DNA from 4 places in the Bradyrhizobium sp. USDA 3262 genome. Region 4 is predicted to be linked to each of the others. Evidence: predicted binding sites of a transcription regulator. Region 4 holds the regulator's gene; each other region holds the start of a gene.
What was found. Region 4 encodes PhoB, which activates phosphate uptake and scavenging genes when phosphate is short. Its sites were predicted from a motif close to TGTCATNNANCTGTCAT; they were not measured.

Region 1 (4,819 bases), 2.8 Mb from region 4:
CCGACGGGCTGACCGAAGCGCGCATGAAGAACGCGACGCCCTTGTCTGCGTCCGGCCTGGCGCGCGCGAGCAGCTGCTCGTAGACCATGAAGATGCCGTTGTCCCGCCGCAGCCATCGCGTGTCGCCGGAGCTGTCGGGATCGGCGAGCGACAGCCCGTCGGCCGAGAAGCGCTGGTCGGCGAACGAGCCCATGTGATACCAGGCGCCGCCGGTGATGGTCGCCGGCAGCCTGCTCTCGCCGATCTCGAACTTGTATTTGAGCTGGCCGATCCACCACGGCGGATCGTTCACGCGAAAATTCAGCCCGTGGGCGTTCAAGATCTGCGGATCGTCCGTCCCCTGCGGCGGCGAAGCCGAACCGTCGAACAGCGCCAGATAGGCGGTGATGCGGTCGGACAGATTGGCCTTGAACCGGATGCCGGGCACGGCAAGTGGCGGCGACGGTCCGCCGGCCGGCAGAATGGTGCCGACAATGCCCGGCCAGCCCAGCGCCGAATTGATGAAGATGTCGTCGTACTGGCTGTCGATGAACTCGACGTCCGAGCCCTGCTGGCCGACGCGCACCGAGAGTTTGCCGCCGAGCAGCTTCTGCTCGATCCAGAATTCATAAAGCCGCGTCGCCGGCAGCGACTCGACGCCGGACACCAGGAACAGGTTGCCGACATAGCTCCGCGACAGCCCGTCGCCGTGGATCTGGTACATGTTGGCGTGGAAGGTCGCGCGGCTCCAGCCCATCGCCTTCTCGAGGTCGATGGTGGTGCCGAGATCGAGGCGGCCGGTATAGGCCGCGCCGTTGCTGACGCCGCCGGAGACGTTGGAAAACCCCTCCCCAATATAGGTCAGGCTGAACTGGTAGCCGGCCTCCTCGAGCGCAGCACGCGTATCCGCAATCCGGTCGGCCACGGGCTTGTCCTCCGCATGCACCGGCGCGCCGAGCGCGAGGGCCGCGGCCACCAACATCGCGCGGGAAAGAACTCTGCACATCGGGAATGCCGCGGTGCGAATCGCGCTATTTGACGATGCCGAGCCGCCGCATCAGCAGATAGGCCAGCAGCGCCGACCCGGCCAACAGGCCTGCGGCGACCAGAAATCCGCTGTCGACATCGGTCAGCGGCAATCCCTTGGTGTTCATGCCGAAGATGCCGGTGACGAGCGTCGGCGGCAGCAGCATCATGGTGACGACGGACAACGCGTGGAGGTGCTTGTTGCTCTCCTCCTCGAGCTTGAAGCGCAGCTCCTCCTCCAGCAGGCGGCTGCGCTCGTGCAGTTCGACGATGTCGTGGTCGAGACCGTCGAGCCGCTGCGCGAGCTTGCCGGCCTGCAGCCGCAGCGCCGGACTGAGATCGTCGGTGCTCTTCTGTTCGAGCCGGTGGAACAGCACGCGCAAGCCCGCGAGCTGGCGATGCAGGCGTACGCAGGTACGGCGCATCCGGCTCAGATTCTTGCGCAGCTCGGATCCGGTATCCTCGGCGAGCACCCGCTCCTCGATCGCATCGATATCGGTGCCGATCTTGTCCGCCATGCGGTCCATGGTGTCGGCGATCTCGTCAACGATCTTCTCCAGCAGCGCCGCGACGCTGCCGACGCGATGGCCGCCCTCGAGCACGCGGCGCGTCGCATCGGCGGAGCAGAGCGCCTGATGGCGGCCGCTGACCAGGAGGCGTTCGGTCATCGCAAAGCGCAGGAAGCCGGTCTCGCGGGTGGCGGCTTCAACATCCCGCACCAGGTCGGAGAACACGCCGTAGACGCAATTGTCGACGACGTGGATTTGCTGGAAATTGTCATTCGACAGCAAGAGGTCCCGCGCGAGCTGCGGGATGTGCATATTGGCGAGCCATGCCCGGGTGCGGACGTCGGTCAGGTTGAAGTGCAGCCACAGCCTTCCGTCGTGGCTCGGCTCGATCGGCGCATCGATCGGAAGCGCCTCGGCGCGGCCGTCGTGACGCAGGCGGAACGCCCAGACCAGACCTGGGACCGCCTCGCGGGTCAGCAGCGACCCGACCGGAGCGGGAGGCAGATCAGCCAGCATGGCCGGCCCCCAACGCAATCGATAACGCAACCGCGCGAAATGACATGTTCAAGACCTCGCCCACGCGCAACGCTGAGCAAGCGCGTCCCTTCGTCGCAACATAGGAGGACGCGCCTGTTACAGTTTTATGTCAGCGACCGCCCTACTCCGCGGCCAGGCCTGTCGGCGCCGCCGCCTCCGCGGTCTCCTTGTTGTAGTCGTGCACGACGCGACCGAACGGCAGCGTCAGATCGGCGAGGAAGTGATGCGCGCCGACAACACGCTTGACCGGGAAATCGGCGACCGGTGCGTTGACGTGGGGCACAAGATGCAGCCGGCCCGGTCCGATCCAGGAGCCCTTGACGACGATGTCGGTCAGGTTGATCGCGACCAGCTGGCAGACCTCGAGATGGCCGTCGACGCCGGGGATCATCTTCAGATTAACTTGCGTCTTCGACAGCGTGGCGCGCGTGACGTCGCCATTACCCGCCATGCTCTCGTGCTTGTAGCCCATCGTGCCCATCGCGACGAGCTGGCCAGCATATTCCAGCGTGCCGGTCAGCGTGTCCTTGACGATCTCGAGCTTGGGATGGGCGTATTTCTTCGGAAAGCCCCAGATCTCGCGGCCGGCCGCGATCGGCGGATCATCGTCGAGATACATCTGGCAGACGAAGTTGACCTCTTCGCCATGCAGGCGCGCGGGGATCACGAGGCCGGACTCGGTGTAGCTGCCGAAGCCGGAGCTGTCGGGCATCTTGATCCATTCGTAATGCACGATCGCCTGCTCGATCGGCTCCAGCGGCTCGGGCAAGCCGGCGCGGATCAACTCCGGATCGGTCTCATAGGTGATGACAAGGAATTCGCGATCGATGAAGCGATACGGACCGGCAGGATAGCTCGGGCCGGCGGCCGGCATCGACGGAAGCTTGAGCAGATCTTCCCTGCGCATCGCAATAACCCCCTGTTTGAAAAATTCGCCCGGAAGCTAACGGCCGAGATTGACAGCGATGTGAGGGATTTCCGTCAGGTGCATGACCTGCGGTTGCGCTTGCGTGACCCGCGTCGCGCTTCCGAGGCCAATGCTAACCATGCAGGCAGGCATGCCGGATCCGCCGAGCGTGGGCGCCGCAATTGTCATCACCGCGTCATCGGCGCGCTGAATTCTCGCCGCGAATTTTTGGAGTGTCTGATATGGACGCGCGAACCCCGCATTTCGACGACATCGATCACGCGACGCCGGGCTGGCGTCCCGAGGGCTGCGATCGCGTGGCCCTGGTCCTGCAGGGCGGCGGCGCACTCGGCGCCTATCAGGCCGGCGTCTATCAGGCGCTACATGAATCCAACATCGAGCCCGACTGGGTCTGCGGCGTCTCGATCGGCGCAATCAACTCGGCGATCATCGCCGGCAATCCGCCCGAAAAGCGGCTGGAGCGGCTGCACACATTCTGGGATCGCATCACCAGCCGCAAGATCTGGCACTACACGCCGGACGGCGACGTCTTCCGCAAGGCGCGCAATCTCACCAGCTCATGGCTGACGACGACGCTCGGGCAGCCCGGCTTCTTCACCCCGCATCAGACCAATCCGTGGTTCAGCCTGGCCGGCGCGCGTACCGCCACCAGCTACTACGACACCACGCCGCTGCGCGAGTCCTTGCTCGAGCTGGTCGATTTCGACCGCATCAATTCCAAGACAATGCGCTTCGCGGTCGGCGCGGTGAACGTGCTGTCCGGCAACTTCATCTATTTCGACAATGCCCATGACGAGATCATTCCCGAGCACATCATGGCGAGCGGTGCGCTGCCGCCGGCGCTGCCGATGGTGAAGGTCGGCACCGATCATTTCTGGGACGGCGGCATCGTCTCCAACACGCCGCTGCAGCATCTGCTCGACCAGGAAGACAACATGAACTCGCTGGTGTTCCAGGTCGACCTGTTCTCGGCGCGCGGCGCGCTGCCGCGCGACATCCAGGACGTGATGGCCCGGCACAAGGACATCATGTATTCGTCGCGCACCCGCTACAACACCGATGTCTATCGCAAGACCTACAATCTGCGCACCGCCCTGCACAACGCGCTGGGAAAAATCCCCGACGATCAGCTCTCGGACGAGGAGCGCCAGCTCAAGAAGGCGAACGCCCGGCTGCCCGGCATCACGCTGTTGCAGCTGATCTATCAGCAGAAGGCCTATGAGGGCGACGCCAAGGACCACGAATTCTCCGGCACCTCGATGCGCGAGCACTGGGTGAGCGGGCACGAGGACACCAAGCGCTCGCTGAAGCGGCGCGAATGGATCAAGATGCCCGAGAACGGCATGGGCATCGTGATCCACGACGTGCATCGGGAAGCCGAGTAGAGGCGCGGTCGCTCCTTCACCGTCATTGCGAGCGAAGCGAAGCAATCCATGTCACCGCTTGCGGAAGCGTGGATTGCTTCGTCGCTACGCTCCTCGCAATGACGGCTGGAGAGGCCTTACGGCCGCGTCGACATGTTGCTCGGCGGCCCGGCCTTGCGGATCGGTTCGGCGAGGCGGGCGAACTCGCAGAGCAGCGAGCGCGTCTTGCGCGGGTCGATCACCTCCTCGACCCAGAACTTCTCGGCCGAGCGGAACGGCGAGCGCAGCTTGTTGAGGCGATCCTCGATCTCGCGCAGCTTGGCGGCGGGATCGGCGGCCGCATCGATCTCGGCGCGATAGGCCGCCTCGATGCCGCCCTCGAGCGGCAGCGAGCCCCAATAGGCCGACGGCCACGCATAGCGCATCGAGAAGCGGTTGGCCGGCTGATGCACCACGCCGGCGACGCCGAAGGCGTT
Region 2 (4,819 bases), 800 kb from region 4:
CGGCCTTTTCTTTGCCGAGACCGGCGGCAAGCAAAATGCGGGGAATGCGCGGTCGAACACCTACAAAGGGAGCCTGCAGACCGGTCCGTCCGAAGACCGCAACGGCCGAAGGAAGTGGGCAGCGATCAAGGGATCGATCGCGGCCCTCGATCCTGCACTGAGCGGTCGTGACGACAAAGAAGAGGCGCGGGCCGGCAACCTTGATCACAGGTTCAATCACTGGACCGCCGTGCGGGACGCACTGATGAACGCACACGCGGATATTTTCCCGGAGATCCCCGCGATTTTGAAAACCCTGCCGGATCCGATCGATCAAATGAAGCTGTTTGAGCTGATCCAGATCATTCCGACGCCGACCAGGGCCGCACTCAGGTCGGGCAACCTCGTCGGTTACAGAATTTCCGATGCCAGGATCATGCGATACTTGCGCAACAACAGCATCTTCGCTTTCGGCCGGGCCGACCGGGCAAGAACATCTGCGACCTTCCGCGAGATCCTCGATGCGATGTGGCTGTTCGACGCCAAGTTCGAGCAGGCGCTTGCCAGGTTCAAGGAGATCAAGGCGGGCAAACCGGGCTGATCGGTTGCGGAGAGACCCCAGCCCTCCCCGCAAGCGCAGGGCTATCGCATATGCCCCTTGGCGACCGGGCAAGTGCTTGGCCTCGTGGTTCGAGACGCGCCGCAAGCGGCGCTCCTCACCATGAGGGTCTACTATTGTGCCGCAAAACAAGGCCTCATCCTGAGGAGCCCGCCGAAGGCGGGCGTCTCGAAGGATGGCCACGAGGGCACCGCCACGAAATGCGATAGCCCTCCCCGCAAGCGGGAGAGGGAGCGCAGTTCGTTCGCGGCGTTATCTCAACCCAATCGCGTCGCGCGCTAGACTGGCTTCGGATCGAGCGTGATCGCCCACAGCTCGGCGTCGACGCGGTCGCGCAGGCTCACCGTCATCTGCCCGCTCTTGCCGTCGATCTTGACGTGGCCGAAGAACTGCATGCCGGCCGACGGCGGCAGGTTCTGGTTGGCCTCGCCCGGCGCCTTGATGAACTTCACTTCGGGGCCAAAGGTGTTGTCGAGCTCGTTCGGACCGAAGGTGCCGGCATGCAGCGGGCCGGAGACGAACTCCCAGAACGGATCGAACTCCTGGAACTGGGCCTTGTTCGGGTTGTAGTAGTGCGCGGCGGCGTAATGCACGTCGGCGGTCAGCCACACCGTATTGACGATACCCGCGGTCTTGATGAAACGCAGGATATCGGCGATCTCGAGCTCGCGGCCGCGCGCCGCGCCATCGCCCTGCGCAAAGGCTTCCGAGCCCTTCTTGTTGGCGGCATCGTCATAGACGATCAGCGAGAGCGGCATGTCGGAGGCGATCACCTTCCAGGTGGCGCGCGAGTTGAGCAGCGCGCGCTTCAGCCAGGCCATCTGGTCCGGGCCGATGAAATAGGCGTCGGGGCCGTACTGCTCCTGCAGGTTCGGGCCGTTGGGGCCGCGATAGCTGCGCTCGTCGAGCATGAAGACGTCGAGATGCGGACCGTAGCTCAGCGTGCGATAGACGCGGCCCGGCTCGACGATGCTCTCGCGCATCGGATACATCTCGTGGAAGGCCTTGGCCGCGCGCGCTGCGAGCACGTTGATGTCGCGCTCCTTGTAGGCCGCCGGCAGCTGTTTCGACAGCGACCAGTTGTTGGTCACCTCGTGATCGTCCCACTGCACGAAGATCGGTACCTCGGCATTGAAGGCGCGGACGTTGTCGTCGAGGAAGTTATACTTGTGGGCGGCCCGGTATTCGTCGAGCGTCTCGGCGACCTTGGCCTTCTCGGGAATCGTGACGTTCTTCCAGATCTTGCCATCGGGAAGCTTCACCTCTGAAGGGATCACGCCGTCGGCGTAGATCGTGTCGCCGGAGTGCAGAAGGAAATCCGGAGCGTGCTTCTTCATCGCGGCGAAGGTGATCATGCCGCCGTCGTCGGGATTGATGCCCCAGCCCTGGCCGGCCACATCGCCGCCCCAGACGAACGAGACGTCGCGGCGATCGGCCGGCGCGGTGCGGAAGCGGCCGACCACCGGCTCGCCGACGATGTCGATATGGGCAAGGTCGCGGAAGCGGACGCGGTAAAAGATGTCCTGGCCGGAGGGCAGGTTCTCCAGCAGCATCTTGGCGGTGAAGTCGCTCTCCGGCAGCGCCGTGATCGGCGGCAGCGTATGGGCATCCTTGAAGGACTCGGTGGTCGCGACCTCGACCATCATCTGCGCCGGCCGGTCCGCCCGCGCCCACACCACGCCGCCGTCGACGCCGACATCGCCGGACTGCACGCCATGGGTGATCACCGGGCGGTCGGCGGCCCGCGACAGATAGGGCATCGCGATCACGCCGGCGCCGGCCGCAGCCGCCGTGGAGAGAAAGCGTCGGCGGGTGAGATTTCGCGAGAACCGGATCGTCATGGGGAGCCTCCTCAGGTCACAGCGACAATGCGCCGCAGGCGCGCCAAGACCTAGAAAAATTCAATGACGGAGAGATTACATCGGCGGGCGTCGCGTGAGGTGGGCACGTCTGTCAGGCTCCCTCTCCCGCAAGCGGGAGAGGCGAAGGGAGTGCGCGGATAAAGGGAGCTTGCGTATAAGAAAACCTACGCCGTGCCCGCCGCCCTGAACTGCGTGGCAGTCCGTTGCAAATTTTGCGGCATGCTGAACAACAAGGCCTTGCGGTCGGCGACGGCGTTATGAAGCTGCTCGAGCGCGATGTTGAACGCGGTCAGCGTGCCTTCCTCGATCGCGCCGTGCTCGAAACAGTCCAGCGTGTGGCGCAGGATGTCGTCGGCCTCCGCCTGCATCTGGTCGAGTTCCTCGATTGAATCGCTTTGCCGTGCGGCTTTGAGCATCTCCAGCAGGCGTTCGCGCTGCGAGGTGTTGGTGTTGCGCTCGTCCTGCTTGAGATAGCCGGCGAACCACGCACCGGCCGAGCCCATCGCCGAGAACGCCATCAGGCTCCACCAGATGTAGTCGCTGTAGCGGTCGAGGAAGGTTTTTTCCTCGCCGTCGACAAAGGCGGCCGCGCCCGGATGCACCGGAATGGTGGCGTCCTTGTCGGTGTCCGGCGTCTCGATCTTGGCGGCAAGCGGGAAATCGGTCTTGAGCGACTGCCGGATCGCGAACAATTGCCGCGTGAACGCCGCGACCGTCGAGTCCGACAGGCCCTTCCGCGCAACGATGTGGTGCGAGAAGCTGATCGTCTTCACCTCATCGTCGGGCCGGTCGGCCGAGCCGAGCGAGCCGGCGGGGATTTCCGCGGCCTCATAGGCCGGATGGTTCTGCGCGATTGCCTCCGAGGCGTCGATCGGAAGGAAGGTGGGCTCGCCGCCGTCGCGGACCGATGCCGTGATCGCGTCGATCGTGATCTTGCTGTTGGCCGGACCGACGGCGAGATAGGCGTCGGCCTTGAGGTTCTTGATCGCTTCCGCCGCCTCATTGGCCGGGAATTGCACGATCTCGACCTTCATCGGGTCGACGCCGTATTGCGTCAGGATCAGCTTCAGCAAATTGACATTGGCCGGGGTGCGGCCGACGACGCCGATCTTGCGGCCGGCAAGCTGCGCGATCTTGGTGATCCGCGCCGATTTCCGGACCTTGCCCTTGGCGGGCGGAACCCACATCACCACGACATTCTTGCGCAGGGTCGCGACCGCCTGCGCATTCTTCGGCACTTCGAGATCGCCGCGGATGATGGCGAGATCGGCCTTGCCGTCGGCCAGCGTCTGCGCGCTGGCGGTGGCGCCCTCGGTCTGCACCGGCCTCAGCTTGACCTGGGTTTGCTGCTGGTTGTTGAAGGCCTGCGCCAGCGCCTGCACGACCTTGAGGTCATCGCTGTTGGCGGGGCCGACCGCGATCCGCAGCGTCACCGGACGCACGGCGAAATAATAGCCCGCCGTCAGCGTGCCGATGATGGCCAGCGCGCCCGCGATCAAAACGAACATCAGCCGCCGCTTTGCCGAACGGAGCGGCTTGGGCGACATGCTGGCGGAGCCGTCTGTCATCGATCTCGCAAACAATCGTCGGGGCTCAATTTCGCAAAACTACCAACGCGCATACATCCCCTATGTGTAGCAAATTACTGAATGGACAGATGTTACAACTCCGTCATGGTTACCAGCGGCGATAGGACGCGATTTCGGCCTTAATTTGGGCGTGGATCCCATCCCGGAGGCCGGTTGTTAGGCTAAAGTCGGCGTTAAACGGGAGGTTACCATGGTCGAACGGCTGTCAGCGGAGGCAAGGAAGGCCGCCCTTTGGGAACTGGCCGGCTGGTCGGAAACGTCCGGCCGCGAGGCGATCGCCAAGACTTTCGTGTTCAAGGACTTCAACGAGGCCTTCGGGTTCATGGCCCGCGCCGCCCTGGTCGCCGAGAAGAGCGACCATCACCCCGAGTGGAAAAACGTCTACAAGACGGTCGAGGTGGTGCTGTCGACCCACGATGTCGGCGGGGTGACCAAGCGCGACATCGACCTCGCCAAGGCCATGAACGCGATCGCAAGGCAGCTTGGGGTCAGTTGAGCCCGGCGCGCGCAACCTTGCGCGGGTCCGCCGATATCCCCAGATTCGCATCGTCCGCCGCCGAACTGGCGCGGCGTCGAGGAACCTTGCGATGACATCGAGCGAACACGGCGTGGGATTTGGGCCTGCCGATCGGCTGGCGCAGGACCCCGAAAGCGTGCGCCGCCGTTTCTGGATCAAGTTCAAGAAGGTGGTGGCGAGCCTGCCCTTCGCGGAGGACCTGTTGGCTGCCTATTACTGCGCGTTCGACCGGCAGACGCCGCGCCATGTGCAG
Region 3 (4,819 bases), 6.4 Mb from region 4:
CTCGATCGGCGGCGCGATCACCGAGATCCTCTATGCTCTCGGCTTCGAGGACCGCATCGCCGGCGTCGATGCGACCAGCCTCTACCCTCCGGCGGCGCTGCGCGAGAAGCCCGACGTCGGCTACATGCGCCAGCTGTCGCCGGAGGGCGTGCTCGGCCTGCACCCGTCGCTGGTGCTCGCAGTGCAGGGCTCCGGGCCGAAGGAGACCATGGACGTGCTCGAGGCGGCCAAGGTGCCGCTGGTGCTGGTGCCGGAGACGTTCTCGGAGGCCGGGCTGGTCGAGAAGATCAGGTTGGTGGGCCACGCCATGGGCGCAGATCCGCGCGCTGCCTGCCTGGCCACGGCGGTCGAAAGCGATCTCGCGCAACTGCGCGCGCTGCGCGCCAAAGTGACGAAGCCGGTGCGCGTGATGTTCGTGATGTCGCTCTTGAATGGCCGGGCGATGGCGGCGGGCCACAAGACCGCCGGGGACGAGATCATCCGGCTTGCCGGCGGCCTCAACGCCATCGACGGTTACGACGGCTACAAGCCGGTCAATGACGAGGCCATCGTGGCGGCGAAACCGGATGTCGTGCTGTCGATCGATCGCGGCAAGGATTCGCTGACCGCTGATGCCGTGTTCGCGCATCCCGCCTTCGCGCTGACGCCGGTCGCGACCAACAAGGCCTTCATCTCGATGGAAGGGCTATATCTGCTCGGCTTCGGACCGCGCACCGCGGCCGCGGCACGCGACCTCTCGGTCAAGCTCTATCCGGCGCTGGCGCCGGAGGCCGGCAGCTTCAAGCCGGCAGCGCTGACCGCGAATTGCCGGCAATGAGCGTGCTGGCCGAAGGCCGCGGGCGTGCGAAACAACGGCGCGCCGGCATGTCGCTGCGGCCGGCCGCGACACTCACCCTGCTCTGCCTGCTTGCGGCGCTCGCAGCGACCGCGCTGGTCGCCCTGACGGTCGGGGCCGCCGGCATTCCAATGGCGCGGCTTCCGGCAGCGCTTGGGCTATGGGCTGATAGTGCCGCCAACCCGCCGCTCGCACGCGACCAGCTCGTGGTGTGGTCGATCCGCATCCCGCGGATCGCAGCGGCGGCGATGGTCGGTGGACTGCTTGCCGTATCAGGCGCGATCATGCAGGGCCTGTTCCGCAATCCCCTCGCCGACCCCGCGCTGGTCGGCGTCTCCTCCGGCGGCGCGTTTGCCGCGGCAGCCGCGATCGTGTTCACCGACAGCCATCTCGGCGAAAGCCTGCGCTTCCTGCAACACCAGTTGCTGCCGATCGCGGCCTTTGCCGGCTCGCTGATCACGACCATCGTGCTTTACGGCATCGCCAGCCGCGGCGGCCGGACATCGATTGCGATCTTCCTGCTGGCCGGGCTTGCGATCGCCGCGATCGCCAATGCCGGCATCGGGCTCCTGGTGTTCGTCGCCGACGACCGCCAGCTGCGCGACATCACCTTCTGGCTGCTCGGCTCGCTCAGCGGCGCGACCTGGAGCAAGCTCACGGCGCTGGCGCCGGTGCTGGCGGTCGCGCTGGTCGCCTGCCTCTCGATCGCGCGCGGGCTCGACGTGCTGGTGCTCGGCGAGGCCGAGGCGTTCCACAGCGGCGTCGACGTCGAACGGTTGAAGCGGATCTCGATCGTGCTGGTGTCGGCGATGACCGGGGTCGCGGTCTCGGTCTGCGGCGTGGTCGGTTTCGTCGGCATCGTGGTGCCGCATGTGTTGCGGCTGGTGATCGGCCCCGCGCATCGGCTGCTGCTGCCGGCGTCCGCACTGCTCGGTGCCATCCTCCTGGTCGGCGCCGACACGGTGGCGCGCACCATCGTGGCGCCCGCGGAAATGCCGATCGGCATCCTGACGGCGGCGATCGGCGCGCCGTTCTTCCTCGCCATGCTGCTGCGGCAGCGCGGGCTGGTGTCGCTGTGACGGCCCTGCTCGAAGCGCAGTCGGCAACCATGACGGTCGGCGGCACGACGCTGGTCGATGCGGTGTCGCTGCAGATCGGTGCCGGCGAGATGGTCGCGATCGTCGGTCCCAACGGCGCCGGCAAATCGACCCTGCTGCGGATGCTGTCGGGCGACCTGCGTCCGTCGCGCGGGGCGATCAGGCTCAGGCAGCGCGACCTGCAAACTTACGGACCACGCGCGCTGGCGCAGCACCGCGCGATGCTGTCGCAGCACGTCAACGTCAGCTTCCCGTTCACCGTCGAGGAAATCGTCAGCATGGGCGCCGGCGAAAGCCCGCGTGCCGTGGCGCGGGCGCTGGTCGAGGCGGCGCTCGACGAGGTCGGGCTCGCGCGTTTCCGTTTCAGGCAATTGCCGACGCTGTCGGGCGGCGAGCAGCAGCGGGCGCATTTCGCCCGCGTGCTGGTGCAGCTCGCCTGCGGCGAAGCGCTGCATGGACCCGGACTGTTGCTGCTGGACGAGCCGACCTCGAGCCTCGATCTGCGGCACCAGATCGACCTGGTCGAAACGGCCCGGCGGCGCGCCGCGCGCGGCACCGCCGTGATCGCGATCCTGCACGACCTCAACCTCGCGATGCGGTTCGCCGACCGCATCCTGCTGCTGCACCGCGGCCGGCTTGCCGTCGACGGCGACCGCACGGCGGCGATGAAGACCGAGACGCTACGCGAGATCTTCGAGATCGACGCCGCGATCGCCTACACCGGAAACGGCGTGCCGTTCCTGCTGCCGCAAACCATGCGGCCCGTTTAGACCCTCGTGGTGAGGAGCGCGGTACGCGCGTCTCGAACCACGAGGCCCGGCTGTCGCTTGCATCCTTCGAGACGGCCGCTGCGCGGCCTCCTCAGGATGAGGATTGCGAGTGAGAGGCGACGTAACGCCGCAAGCCTTATCCCGCCGCAACATCCGCGGTTCACAAAACTGTCAGCCGGCTGTAACAGGCGGCTCGGAGAACACCGCATCGTTTATCCTTTGGGAGATCAACCATGCGCCTGTCCCTGCTCTGCTCCGTCGCCTCGATCCTGCTCGCCACATCGGCGTTCGCGCAGAGTGAGGGCGAATTCCCGGCGACGCTGGCAGGACATGCCGTGATGCCGGCGGAGAGCTTCATCGACGCGCCCGCCGACGCCCCTGATGATCTGAAGACCTCGGGCAAGTACACCACCGGCAGGCGCGTCGACGCCATCGGCACCGTGATGGGCAAGTCCTACGAGCGGCCGACCGGCGTGTCGCTGCCGTTCAAGGGCCAGCCGCTGCAAGGCCATTCCGGCATCAAGGTGATGCCCGACGGCTCGTTCTGGGTGATCACCGACAACGGCATGGGCTCGCGCTACAACTCGGCGGACTCGATGCTGTACCTGAACCGGCACAAGATCGATTGGGCGAGCGGCAAGATCGAGCGTCAGGAGACCGTGTTCCTGCACGATCCCGACAGGAAGGTGCCGTTCCGCATCGTGCATGAGGACACAGCCAAGCGCTATTTGACCGGTGCCGATTTCGACACCGAAGGCTTCCAGATCATCAACGACATTTTCTGGATCGGCGACGAGTTCGGGCCGTACGTCCTCAAGGCCGACAAGACCGGCAAGATCCTCGCCGTGTTCGAGACGGTCGCGGACGGCAAGCCGGTGCGCTCGCCGGATCACTGGGCGGTGCAGTCACCCGGCGCGCCCGGCGCCTCCTACACCAACGTCAACCTGCGCCGCTCCAAGGGCTATGAAGGTTTTGCTTCCTCGAAGGACGGCAAGTTCCTCTACGGCCTGCTCGAGGGCCCGCTGTGGGATGCCGACAAGAAGGATTGGGAGAAGGTCGACGGCAAGGAAGCCTCGCGCATCCTGGAATTCGACGTCGCGGCGGAGAAGTTCACCGGACGCTACTGGCAGTATGTGTTCGAGCAGAACGGCAATGCGATCGGCGACTTCAACATGATCGATCCGGCCCAGGGCCTCGTGATCGAACGCGACAATGGCGAAGGCACTGCCGACAAGGCTTGCCCGCAAGGCCAGCGCGGCGAGAACTGTTTCCCTGATCTCGCCAAGTTCAAGCGCGTCTACAAGATCGAGTTGTCCGATGCCAATGTCGGCAAGCCGGTGCGCAAGATCGCCTATATCGACTTGATGAAGATCCGCGATCCCAACAAAAAGGCGCGCAAGCCGCTCAACGATGGCGTCTACACTTTCCCGTTCTTCACGATCGAGAATGTCGACCGGGTCGACGAGACCCACATCATCGTCGGCAACGACAACAACCTGCCGTTCTCCTCGAGCCGCGACCCGAACAAGGCCGATGACGACGAGTTCGTGCTGCTGCAGGTCGGCGACTTCCTGAAGGCGAAGTGAGACGATTGCTCTCGTCACCCACAACAGTGTCGTCGCCCGGCTCGACCGGGCGACCCAGTATTGCAGAGGCGCCCGAGCTCAACGGACAAGCCGCGGCGTACTGGATGCCCCGCTCAAGGCGGGGCATGACATCGAATATGCGGGTAGCGTGATGCTCATCCCAGACGGCCGCTTTGCGGCCTCCTCAGGGTGCCGGTGATACAGCTCCGCGCGCGGCTTGCGTGATCCTCACTCCTTCTTCGTCCGGTAATCCCCGAACGTCGTGTCGCGCTGGTCGAGCTGGGCCTTCACGCTGCCGCCGTCGCGGCGGAAGCCCGCCATGTAGGCCTTGCTGGCCTCGGTGGTGAAGGCCAGCGCCTGGATCTCGGTGCCGGCGCGCATCGCGGCGCGGGCGCCCATGATTTCCATCGCGCGGTGGACGCTGCGCTTGTTGAGCTGCTGCAGCTCGATCGGCACCTTGGCCGCGCGCTCGGCGAAATCCAGCGTCTTCGCCTCCAGTTCGGCGAGCGGAAACGACCGGGTCGCATAGCC
Region 4 (4,819 bases):
GCGGGCGGCACGTGGCGGACATTCTATGCTGCGGTCGGTAGGTGTCAATCGCCACGAAGTGGCCTTCCTGCAATGCGAAACGAGCGCAATCCGGAGCATTCCGGTGCGGTGGAAAAGCCTCATCGCAATGCTTAACTGTATCGGAACATGTGGACGCACGGCCGCGGACTCTTGCGCCAGAGTCACGCCATATTGTAGCGTTTGGCCTGTCGGGTACGACATCTCGTGCGGCAGTACTGGACCCTCTAAGTAGCCTTCGTATCGCGCGTAAACGTTCGGGCGCAAGACCGCGCCCGGCGAGGGCTAAGGGATTCTGGCCGCAGGGATATTTGTCCAGATTGGCTCGCAGCGCCGCTCCAATGATTGGCCGGCGCTACGCGAAGGGAAGAATGCGATGACTGTATTGACCTGGTCCGACGATCGCGTCGAGCAGCTGAAGAAACTCTGGGAGTCTGGCCTGTCGGCCAGCCAGATCGCGGCGGAACTTGGCAATGTGACGCGAAACGCCGTGATCGGCAAAGTGCATCGGCTCGGCCTCTCCGGCCGCGCCAAGGCCCCCTCCACGGCCGCGCCGCGGCAGCGCAAGGCCCGCCCCGCCCAGCACATGATGCGGGTGGCGCGCCCGGTGTCCCGCGGCAACACCGCGCTGGCGCACGCCTTCGAGGTCGAGATGGAGCCCGATCCGATCTCCTACGACAATGTGGTGCCGATGAGCCAGCGGCTGTCGCTGCTCGAACTCAACGAGGCCACCTGTCACTGGCCGGTCGGCGATCCCTCAAGCCCGGAATTCTTCTTCTGCGGCGGCAAGGCGCTCGGCGGCCTGCCCTATTGCGCGCATCACTCGCGCGTCGCCTACCAGCCCGCCGCCGATCGCCGCCGGCCGTCGGCGAAACCGCAGATCAAGTGAGCACTCGGGAAACTACGGAAGACCTGAAAAACAAATCCCCGCGAAAGCGGGGATTTTTTTATGGCGCGTGGCCCGTTACATCATCGGCGTCGTCCCGGCGAAAGCCGGGACCCATAACCACTAATGCGTGTTGTTAGAAAGCCGTCTGGCCCCGTGCCGATTACGCCGGCCGCGGCGTATGGGTCCCTGTGTCTTGGAAGTCTGTCAGGATGAGGGTGGGCGGGAAGCCGTTGGGTCCTTGGCGCTTGACGCCGTGAGCCGGCTCGGTCTCCCGCCCGTTCCATCTATCAACCTGAACAGTTGCACGAGGCTGCGCCAACAGACCTCGCATCACAGGGACAGGCACCGTGATCATAGCTCTTCGTTACGTCGGAATCGACATCTCCAAAGACCACCTCGACATCTTTGATGAGGCTGACGGCGTGCCGAGGCGCATTGCCAACGCGCCACAGGCCATCACACAGCAGGTGGCGCGTTGGCAATGCGATGCGCTGGTGGTCTTCGAGGCGACGGGTATCTATGACCTCGCGCTTCGCGAGGCGCTGCGTCAGGCCGGGATCCAGTTCGCACGGATCAACCCGGCCCGTGCCCGCGACTTTGCACGGGCCAGCGGCCTACTCGCCAAGACCGATCCGATCGATGCGCGGATGCTGGCGGCCTTTGCGCGGGCCATGCAACCCGCCCCCGAGCAGGTCGCCGATCCTGCACGGGGCGCCTTGGCGAGGCTTGCAAAACGGCGGGATCAGCTGGTCCTCATGCGCGCCCAGGAGAAGAACCGGCGCAGCGAGGCCGACGATCGCGCCATGGCCGAACGCATCGGCCGCCTCATCGAGGTCCTCGACAGCGAGATCGCCGAGATCGAGGCCGACATCAGCGCATTGATTAAAGCCGAAGCGGAGATCGCGGACGATGCGAAGTTAATGCGTTCGCTGCCCGGCGTGGGTCCCGTGGCCTGCATGCAGCTCATCGCGCAGATGCCGGAACTCGGGCGGGTCGGACCGAAACAACTCGCAGCGCTCGCTGGCCTTGCTCCCTTCAACGTCGACAGCGGCGCCTTCCGCGGCAAGCGCAAGATTGCGGGCGGCCGAAAGCGCGTTCGTGACGCCCTCTATATGGCGGCCCTCAACGCAGTTCGCAGAGCAGATCCGTTCAAGGCCTTCTATGCACGACTGCGACAGGCGGGAAAACCAGCCAAACTCGCCCTCATCGCCGTCGCCAGGAAGCTGCTCACGGTCCTCAATGCCATGATGCGAGACCGAAAGCCGTACCTGCAGACCAAACCAACATAACAGTTGCCGGCTCCCGTGCGCAATTGCGCACTAGGCCGGGACGACACCGTGCTACGGGATATGAATCCCGCAACGGCCATTACGGCTGCGGCTCGGCCTTGGCAAAGCGGTCGTCGAGCGCGTAGCCGGCGCCGCGCACGGTGCGGATCGGATCCTGCTCGCGGCCCGGATTGAGCAGCTTGCGCAGGCGGCCGATATGCACGTCGACGGTGCGTTCATCGATGTAGATGTCGCGGCCCCAGACGCTGTCGAGCAGTTGCTCGCGGCTGAACACGCGGCCGGGATGCTCGAGGAAGAATTCGAGCAGGCGATACTCGGTCGGCCCGAGATCGATCGGGCGGCCCGAGCGCGCCACGCGGCGCTTCTCGCGGTCGAGCTCGATGTCGCCATAGGTCAGCACGGTTGCAAGCCGCTCCGGGCTCGCGCGGCGCAAGAGGCCCTTCACCCGCGCCAGCAGCTCCGGCACCGAGAACGGCTTGACGATGTAATCGTCGGCGCCGGTGGCAAGCCCGCGCACGCGCTCGCTTTCCTCGCCGCGCGCGGTCAGCATGATGATCGGAAGCTGCTTGGTCTCGGGCCGCGCCCGCAGGCGGCGGCACAGCTCGATGCCGGACAGGCCCGGCAGCATCCAGTCGAGGACCACGAGGTCGGGAACGCGCTCCTTCAGCCTCGTGTCGGCATCGTCGCCGCGCCCCACCGTCTCGACATCGTAGCCTTCCGCATCGAGGTTGTAGCGCAACAGCGTCGTCAGCGCTTCCTCGTCTTCGACTACCAGAATGCGTGCGCTCATCGGTTTAAGTTCTTTCTCTGTGGTGATCCGTTGCCCAGACGCAAACCGAAACGCTTACTTCCTTGAGCATAGTCCCCGCGGAAACGAATTGTCGCGAGGATCGTCCAGTTTCACTCTTGCCGGTTTCGCGCTTGCCGATGATGCCTTCAGTTGCCCGGCACCGTGGTGGCAAAAGTGGTCATGTCCCCCTTCGGGCGCTTGTCGGTGATCTGCTGGCCCTCGATCATGTAGAACACGGTCTCTGCGATATTGGTAGCGTGATCGCCGATCCGCTCGATGTTCTTGGCGCAGAACATCAGATGGATGCAGAACGAGATGTTGCGCGGATCTTCCATCATGTAGGTGAGCAGTTCGCGGAACAGCGAGGTGCAGATCGCATCGACCTCCTCGTCGCCCTTCCAGACGTTCATCGCCGCCGGCAGGTCGTGCGCGGCGTAGGCGTCGAGCACCGACTTGACCTGCGACAGCACGAGGTCGGTCATGTGCTCGAGGCCGCGGATCAGCTTCAGCGGCTGGAAATCGCTCTCCAGCGCCGCGACACGCTTGCCCATGTTCTTGGCGAGGTCGCCGATCCGCTCGAGGTCGGTGGCGACGCGCATCGCGCTGACGATCTCGCGCAGGTCGATCGCCATCGGCTGGCGGCGCGCGATCGTCAGCACCGCGCGCTCTTCGATGTTGCGCTGCAGATTGTCGATCTCGATGTCGGCGGCGACCACGCGCTTGCCGAGCGCGACGTCGCGACGGATCAGCGCGTCGACCGACTCGGTAATCATCCGCTCGACCAGGCCGCCCATCTCGGCGACCAGGCGGGTCAACTCCTGCAGGTCGCTGTCGAATGCCTTGGCGGTATGTTCAGAAGCCATCGCTTGTCTCCCTCAAACCATGATCCCGGGGATCATGGTTTCGTGTCCTGAATTTTAGCATGCCCTGATCGGAAAACCGGTTTCCACTTTTCCGGATCATGCGCCGGTCAACCGAACCGGCCGGTGATGTAGTCCTGGGTGCGCCGATCGCTCGGTGAGGTGAAGATCTTGTTGGTGTCGTCGAACTCGATCAGCTCGCCGAGATACATGAAGGCGGTCTTGTCGGAGACGCGCGCCGCCTGCTGCATGTTGTGGGTGACGATCGCGATCGTGTAGTCCTCGGAGAGCTCCTGGATCAGCTCCTCGACCTTGGCGGTCGAGATCGGGTCGAGCGCCGAGCACGGCTCGTCGAACAGGATCACCTCGGGGCGCACCGCCACGGTGCGCGCGATGCACAGGCGCTGCTGCTGGCCGCCGGAGAGCGACAGGCCGGACGCGTTCAGCTTGTCCTTGACCTCGTTCCACAGCGCGCCGCCGCGCAGCGCCTTCTCGACCCGGTCGTCCATCTCGGACTTCGAGATCTTCTCGTAGAGGCGGATGCCGAAGGCGATGTTCTCGTAGATCGTCATCGGGAACGGCGTCGGCTTCTGGAACACCATGCCGACCCGCGCGCGCAGCAAGTTGAGGTCGAGCTTGGGGTCGAGAATGTTGGTCTGGTCCAGCATCAGCTGGCCGACCGCGCGCTGGCCCGGATAGAGGTCATACATCCGGTTGAAGATGCGCAGCAGGGTCGACTTGCCGCAGCCGGACGGGCCGATGAACGCCGTGACGCGGTTGGTGCCGAGCGTCAGGTTGATGTTCTTCAGCGCGTGGTGCTCGCCGTAATAGAAATTGAGATTGCGCACCGTGACTTTCGGCGGCGCTTCAGGCAGCGGAACCTGGGGAACGTGGCCCGCGGCAGTCGTGGAGACGGAAAGCTCGGTCATTTTGCGGCCCTTTCGGCACCAAGGATACGCGCGCCGATATTCAA

Region 1: ACVWYP_RS21985 (acetoacetate decarboxylase) is a predicted target of PhoB. The motif match lies at 3,142-3,158, and genes of this name have one in related genera.
Region 2: ACVWYP_RS05845 (alkaline phosphatase D family protein) is a predicted target of PhoB. The motif match lies at 2,503-2,519, and genes of this name have one in related genera.
Region 3: ACVWYP_RS40240 (esterase-like activity of phytase family protein) is a predicted target of PhoB. The motif match lies at 2,872-2,888, and genes of this name have one in related genera.

The regions. Positions count from the first base shown of each region.
Region 1 covers NZ_JBSSCT010000001.1:4,815,497-4,820,315, reverse strand. The annotation lists gene ACVWYP_RS21995 (carbohydrate porin) at 1-961, opposite strand, end outside; gene ACVWYP_RS21990 (transporter) at 1,011-2,030, opposite strand; gene ACVWYP_RS21985 (acetoacetate decarboxylase) at 2,173-2,958, opposite strand; gene ACVWYP_RS21980 (patatin-like phospholipase family protein) at 3,201-4,364, shown strand; gene ACVWYP_RS21975 (acyl-CoA carboxylase subunit beta) at 4,481-4,819, opposite strand, start outside.
Region 2 covers NZ_JBSSCT010000001.1:1,250,699-1,255,517, forward strand. The annotation lists gene ACVWYP_RS05840 (hypothetical protein) at 1-580, shown strand, start outside; gene ACVWYP_RS05845 (alkaline phosphatase D family protein) at 877-2,439, opposite strand; gene ACVWYP_RS05850 (TAXI family TRAP transporter solute-binding subunit) at 2,625-4,028, opposite strand; gene ACVWYP_RS05855 (4a-hydroxytetrahydrobiopterin dehydratase) at 4,240-4,545, shown strand; gene ACVWYP_RS05860 (YkvA family protein) at 4,637-4,819, shown strand, end outside.
Region 3 covers NZ_JBSSCT010000001.1:8,495,830-8,500,648, forward strand. The annotation lists gene ACVWYP_RS40225 (heme/hemin ABC transporter substrate-binding protein) at 1-817, shown strand, start outside; gene ACVWYP_RS40230 (FecCD family ABC transporter permease) at 814-1,914, shown strand; gene ACVWYP_RS40235 (heme ABC transporter ATP-binding protein) at 1,911-2,702, shown strand; gene ACVWYP_RS40240 (esterase-like activity of phytase family protein) at 2,936-4,288, shown strand; gene ACVWYP_RS40245 (enoyl-CoA hydratase-related protein) at 4,517-4,819, opposite strand, start outside.
Region 4 covers NZ_JBSSCT010000001.1:2,045,840-2,050,658, reverse strand. The annotation lists gene ACVWYP_RS09445 (GcrA family cell cycle regulator) at 395-907, shown strand; gene ACVWYP_RS09440 (IS110 family RNA-guided transposase) at 1,255-2,196, shown strand; gene phoB (phosphate regulon transcriptional regulator PhoB) at 2,276-2,986, opposite strand; gene phoU (phosphate signaling complex protein PhoU) at 3,133-3,849, opposite strand; gene pstB (phosphate ABC transporter ATP-binding protein PstB) at 3,957-4,775, opposite strand; gene pstA (phosphate ABC transporter permease PstA) at 4,772-4,819, opposite strand, start outside.